DNA from 3 places in the Priestia sp. GS2 genome. Region 3 is predicted to be linked to each of the others. Evidence: riboswitches for the same ligand, from Rfam matches in the RefSeq annotation. Region 3 holds a riboswitch; each other region holds the start of a gene.

Region 1 (2,274 bases), 900 kb from region 3:
AGAGACATTTCGATCGTTTAATTGAGTTTTTACAAGATGGAAAACCTGTAATTGGCGGTACTTATAATGAAGAAACGCTACAGATTGCTCCAACTGTCTTAGATGAAGTAAAATGGGATTCAAGCGTGATGCAAGAAGAAATCTTCGGGCCGATTTTACCCCTTATTGAATACGAAAGTGTAGATGAGGTTGTAAGTGCAGTTCATCAAAAAGCAAAGCCGTTAGCTCTATATTTGTTTTCAGAAAGTGAAGACGTTCAGCAGCAAATTATCAATACAACTTCATTTGGTGGTGGATGCATTAACGATACAATTATGCACTTAGCAACCCCACACCTTCCGTTTGGAGGAGTGGGAGAAAGTGGAATTGGTCAATATCACGGTGAAGCTAGTTTTAAAACGTTTTCTCACTTTAAAAGTGTTCTGAAACAAACGACAAAGTTTGATTTTGCTTTTAAATATCCGTCTGACAATCAAAGTTTAAAAACGATTAAAAAATTCTTAAAATAACGTTAAATGAGAGGGCTTCTCTTTATAAGAAGCCCTGTTTGTTATGAGTGCACAGTGGTTTGAGAGAGGGGCCATTGCTCTTGTTTATAGGCCATGTCCCAAAATAAATACTCAAGTTCACAGCTTTTTATAAAGTGTTCTTTCATGCGTTGACGTTCCTCAACAGAAGCTTTTTCTGCTAGATTATCCAATTTTTCACAAAACCACTTTGTCGTTTCTTTCATTTCTCCGTTAGTATAAAAGGAAATCCATTCGTAAAAAGGATGATCTGGTGTTATGTTTCTTTCGTTTGCAATACGTTCCCCAATTTCAACGTACGTCCATGGACAAGGTAATAAAACAGCAATAATTTCACCTAGTGTTCCTGTATGTGCCACTGTCATCATGTGACTGATATAGTGGTTGGCTGTTGGTGCTAATGGTTGATGCTTCATGTCTTCATATCGAATGCCAGCTACTTCACAAAAATTATTATGGGGATGGACTTCACTATGTAAAACAATTGAAATACCGTTGTTAAACACTTCCATTTCATCGCGGGTACTACATTTTGTTAACGCCGCACCATATATACGAACAAAAGCAGTTAAATACTCATAGTCCTGTGCTACATAGTGAATTAAAGCTTCTTTTGGAACTTTTCCCTCCTTAATACCTACAACAAAGGGATGTTGAAAAATGGCATCGTAAATGTAAGATGCTTCCTTGCGTAATTGAGCTGAAAATGACAATTGTTATTCCTCCCTAATTGAATCCACAAGAAGAGCACGTATAAATAGGGACAAAAACAAAAAAACACCCCATTATCTATGGAGTGGTAAAGGCAATTGTGGATGTATGACACAACAACGCCGTACCACTTCCCTACGCTGGTATAAACCAGATCAGGTTCAAAGGGATCAAGATTCCTTGTCTCAGCCAAAAGGCACCCCTAGTGGATTCTTTCATGTGTTCCTATTTAATCTAACATAAAAAAAAGAATTATACAAAAGTTTAGAAAGAATGATTCAAAAGTAACAAAGTATAGTGATCTGAATATTTATATTGTTTAAAAAATAACCGAGATAAATTACCTATGAAACTAGTAACTATACGCTTGAAGTAGTTGATGAAAAAATAAGAAAATTGTCACGAATCCTGTCGAAATGTGCAAAGGCTGCACTATCATGCTATAATAATCGTAAGCTCGTTACGTTTAAACAAGCTCAATTAAAGAATTAAGCTACAAATTAAAAAGGTGTTTAGCTGAAGCTAAATGGCCTTTTCAGTTTGCTTAGTTTAATATAAATTAGTCCTGTCAATTTAGTAGGAATTATATTTTTTAAGGAGGTTGTTTAATGAATTTATCAGCATGGGATTTATTTGTGGATGTTGGTTTCATCTCACTTCTATTAGTGGCTGGTACCATTATTCGAGCAAAGGTCAGGTGGGTACAAAATTTATTTTTACCTGCGAGTATTATTGCAGGAATTTTGGGCTTAGCATTAGGGCCAAACGGTATTGGTCTCATTCCATTCACTAATCAAATTGGAACGTATCCAGGTATCTTAATTGCGGTCATCTTTGGTGCGATTCCAATTGCAACTCAAAGTGTAAAGTTTAAAGAAATAGCTGGCCGCGTAGGTAGTATGTGGTCATATTCTCAAATGATTATGCTAGCGATGTGGGGAGTCGGTTTACTATTTTCATTGCTACTATTAAATAACGTTTGGGGAGATTTAAACTTAGGGTTTGGTTTGTTATTAGCAGCAGGATTTATTGGTGG
Region 2 (2,274 bases), 320 kb from region 3:
TAACAAAACTTTTCAGATTTGTATACAAAAATTTAAATATTTTATCAATTATATTTTTTCCCATTAATAGTCAGTCTATAAAATGAAACTTCTAGCTAATTCGTTCGTATATACTACTACATTACTTAATAGGAGGCTCTTATACATGAGCGGAAATGTACGTGTTATGAAATGGCTAACGGCTGGGTATGAAGCATTTTTAGGTATTCCTCTAATTGGTGGTGCATTCATCATAAGCTTTTCATGGGGACCTTTAGTATTTGCTTTTTTCCTACATGCAATTGCTCTATTTTTATCTCATAAAGAAGGTCGTTCAGCTTACGGAAATATTTTGGGGATGGTGACATCATTTATCGGCGTAATCCCAGTTGTGGGAATGGTTATGCATATTATTACCGCTATTGTTATTGCATTTGAAGCAGCAAAAAGATAAATAACCGCTTGCATTTTTTCCTAATGATGGTAGAATGAAGTCGTCAATTAAATGATTTTCTACTAGGGGTGTCTGATTACACAGACTGAGAGAAGAGTTATTGTGCTCTTTAACCCTTTGAACCTGATTTGGGTTATACCAACGTAGGGAAGTAGTCTTGAAAGAACGGTGTTTTATGCTGTTTTCTTTTTTGTCTATTCCATCGGGCTCTTACATAGAGCCCGATTTTTTTGTTCGGTATAGCTTATTTTCTCAAAATCTACTAGCATAATGGAGGAATAAGTATGTCTAAAGAACAAGTAATCATTTCAATGCAACAGCCGTTTCCAAACAGTAAAAAAGTATACGTGCAAGGGACTCGAAGTGATATTCAAGTACCGATGCGCGAAATCCACCTTTCCCCCACTGTAAACGACCGCGGTGAAGAGCAAAACACCCCCGTTCGCGTTTACGATACAAGCGGCGTATACACCGATCCAGCCTATAGTGTAGATTTAGAAAAAGGACTGCCACCTTTACGCAAACCATGGATTGCAGAACGAAACGATACTTTCTCCTATGCTGGCCGTACCGTTCAAGCAAGAGATAACGGCTATAAAGAAGGCGATCAGCGGAACGAAATGAAAAGCTTTCCCCTTATTAATTATTCACCACAAAAAGCAAAGGATGACAGAATCGTCACCCAAATGCATTATGCAAAAAAAGGAATTATCACGCCTGAAATGGAATTCATCGCAATTCGTGAGCAAATGAGTGCAGAAACGATTCGTGAAGAAGTTGCAGCAGGGCGTGCAATCATTCCCTGCAATATTAACCACCCAGAAGTTGAACCAATGATTATCGGAACAAAGTTTCACGTGAAGATTAATGCAAATATCGGAAACTCTGCTGTTCATTCATCAATTGAAGATGAAGTTGAAAAGATGACGTGGGCTACAAGGTGGGGAGCAGATACAATTATGGATCTTTCAACTGGTAAAGACATTCATAAGACACGTGAATGGATTATTCGAAATTCACCCGTTCCTGTTGGCACTGTCCCTATTTATCAAGCTTTAGAGAAAGTTAATGGGATAGCAGAAGACCTATCTTGGGATGTTTATCGTGATACGCTTATCGAACAAGCCGAACAAGGTGTTGATTACTTTACGATTCATGCGGGCGTACTATTGCGCTATATTCCACTTACTGCTACGCGAACAACAGGTATTGTCTCACGCGGCGGATCTATTTTAGCTCAATGGTGTTTAGCACATCACCAAGAAAACTTTTTGTATACGCACTTTGAAGAGATTTGCGAAATTTGTAAGCAATACGATATCTCCATCTCATTGGGAGACGGACTGCGCCCTGGTTCAATTGCTGATGCCAATGATGAAGCACAGTTTGCAGAGCTTGATACGCTTGGTGAATTAACAACAGTGGCGTGGAAGCATGATGTTCAAGTAATGATTGAGGGTCCTGGACATGTGCCAATGCATCTGATTAAAGAGAACGTTGACCGACAAATGGAAGTTTGCCACGAAGCACCATTCTATACCCTGGGACCACTAACAACTGATATAGCACCGGGCTATGACCACATTACGTCTGGTATTGGAGCTGCAATGATTGGGTGGTTTGGTACAGCAATGCTTTGTTATGTAACCCCAAAAGAACATTTAGGCCTTCCGAATAAAGAAGATGTTCGCGAAGGTGTAATTACCTATAAAATTGCTGCTCATGCTGCTGATCTTGCAAAAGGTCACCCAGGTGCCCAAGTTCGTGATAACGCACTTTCAAAAGCTCGATTTGAGTTTAGATGGCATGACCAATTTAATTTATCGTTAGATCCTGACCGA
Region 3 (2,274 bases):
GTAGCGGGCATTGGGAATTATTTGCGCAGTGAGATCCTGTTTTTAGCAGGTATTCACCCGGATAAGCGACCTTGTGATTGTACAGAAAAGCAGATTAAAAAAGCTGCGGAAGCAACAATTTTGCTAATGAAGCAGTCGTATGAAACGGGAGGGATTACAAACGATTTGTCTTTAGTTGAAAAGTTAAAGGAAAAAGGAGTAAAACGTTCTGCTTATCGACACTGGGTATTTAACCGAGAGGGAGAAGCGTGTCGAATAGATGGAACGGAAATTCAAAAAATTCCTGCTGCTTCGAGGCGGTTGTATTACTGTCCAACTTGCCAAAAGAAGTAAGCATACAAAAGCCGGAACTCTTAATTCCAATAGCTTGTCCCTAGTCTTGTATAATCAGCAGGGTTCTCAATTTTCTATGATAAGGTTAAACATAGCTCTTTTGTTAGTGTAGAGTTCAAATTGGAATTCTGTAAATTATATTGAACTATATGAGGTAGTGTGGTACAACTAATAGAGATAATAATCAGATAGCTTTACAAATAAATAGTCATTATTAAACCACTAGGGGTGCTTCTTGAAGCTGAGAGAGACATGGTCTTAACCCTTATAACCTGAACTAGGTAATACTAGCGTAGGAAAGAGGTATTGTGTGCTACATCTATGGACTTTTACAGGATGTAAAAGGGATATATGTGTATATTCAAGCGCTTCTTTTCTATGAAAAGAAGCGCTTTTTTATGTGGTTTAGAGGGAGGGGATTAGTATGAACATTACAGATGTGGTAGAGCAGGTGGATACTAGACAAGATGAACTTATTGAGCTTTTGACCAAGCTCGTCTCGTATAAAACACCAGCACCACCTGCACGTAATACAAAAGAAGCGCAGATATATATTGCAGAGCTGTTGGAAAGCTATGGTTTTGAAATTGACATGTGGGACGTGTACCCAAATGACCCTAACGTTGTAGGAACGTTAAAAGGAACAAGTCAAAGCGAATATCAGAGTTTAATTATTAATGGACATATTGATGTTGCGGCAGTCAACGAAGGCGAAGCATGGGATATAAGTCCTTTCCAAACGAAATTTGAAGAAGGATTCATAATGGGGAGAGGCGTTGCTGATATGAAAGGTGGACTCGCTGGAGCGCTGTTTGCCATTAAGCTTCTACATGAAGCTGGAATGGAATTTCCGGGGGATTTAACCTTTCAATCGGTTATCGGGGAAGAGGTTGGAGAAGCTGGGACCCTTGAATGCTGCAAGCGAGGATACAGCGCAGACTTTGCGATTGTGGTTGATACAAGTGAGCTGCAAATCCAAGGTCAAGGTGGAGTCATTACGGGGTGGATAACCGTGAAAAGTAAGCAAACATATCATGATGCCACAAGAAGGCAAATGATTCATGCAGGGGGCGGCTTATTAGGAGCCAGTGCAATTGAAAAAATGGCGAAATTAATTGGTGCACTGCAGGAGCTTGAGCGCCACTGGGCTGTTGTCAAAAGCTATCCCGGTTTTCCGGTTGGAACAAATACAATCAATCCAGCTGTTATTGAAGGTGGCCGCAACGCAGCCTTTATCGCAGACGAATGCAGGCTGTGGGTGACCGTTCATTATTATCCAAATGAATCATATGAAGAGGTAATGAAAGAAGTAGAAGACTATCTGTTACAGGTTGCAAAAGCAGATCCGTGGCTAAGAGAAAATCCTCCAACGTTTAAGTGGGGAGGCACATCAATGATTGAAGATAGAGGAGAAATTTTCCCTGCATTTGAAGTAGATAAAAATCATCCAGCAGTTCACTTGTTAGTCGGTGCTCATAGAGAAGTAACAATGAAAGAAGCGCATGTCAACGTTTCGCCAACGGTTACGGACGGTGGCTGGCTAGCTGATGCAGGTATAGCTACAGCTATTTATGGTCCAGGAGACTTAACGGAGGCTCACTCTGTTAATGAAAAGCTATCTGTTAATCAATTGCTTGATTACACGAAAGTGATGGTTCAATTTATTTATGAATGGCTACATACAAAAAAGGAGAATGCAAAATGAAATTTAGTGAACGTTTGTATGAAAAAGTAAAGCCGATTTGGAAGCAAACGCATGAGCATCCTTTTGTAAAAGGAATGGGAGAAGGAACGTTAGAACAAGATAAGTTTCGCTTTTATATGGTGCAAGATTACGTGTATTTGATTGACTATGCGAAGCTGTTTGCTCTTGGAGCAGTAAAAGCAACAGATGTTCAAACAATGGGGAAATTTGCAGCGTTATTACATTCAACAATGAAT

Evidence for each region. A riboswitch is a leader RNA that binds a small molecule or an ion and turns the genes downstream of it on or off. The one in region 3 is predicted to bind thiamine pyrophosphate.
Region 1: another riboswitch for thiamine pyrophosphate. It lies ahead of tenA (thiaminase II); the one in region 3 lies ahead of V2145_RS14925 (acetylornithine deacetylase).
Region 2: another riboswitch for thiamine pyrophosphate. It lies ahead of thiC (phosphomethylpyrimidine synthase ThiC); the one in region 3 lies ahead of V2145_RS14925 (acetylornithine deacetylase).

The regions. Positions count from the first base shown of each region.
Region 1 covers NZ_JAZGJX010000001.1:2,029,446-2,031,719, reverse strand. The annotation lists gene V2145_RS10605 (aldehyde dehydrogenase) at 1-509, shown strand, start outside; gene tenA (thiaminase II) at 551-1,240, opposite strand; TPP riboswitch at 1,354-1,452, opposite strand; gene V2145_RS10595 (sodium/glutamate symporter) at 1,847-2,274, shown strand, end outside.
Region 2 covers NZ_JAZGJX010000001.1:3,252,884-3,255,157, forward strand. The annotation lists gene V2145_RS16465 (hypothetical protein) at 146-433, shown strand; TPP riboswitch at 488-600, shown strand; gene thiC (phosphomethylpyrimidine synthase ThiC) at 718-2,274, shown strand, end outside.
Region 3 covers NZ_JAZGJX010000001.1:2,933,950-2,936,223, reverse strand. The annotation lists gene nei (endonuclease VIII) at 1-333, shown strand, start outside; TPP riboswitch at 548-649, shown strand; gene V2145_RS14925 (acetylornithine deacetylase) at 758-2,038, shown strand; gene tenA (thiaminase II) at 2,035-2,274, shown strand, end outside.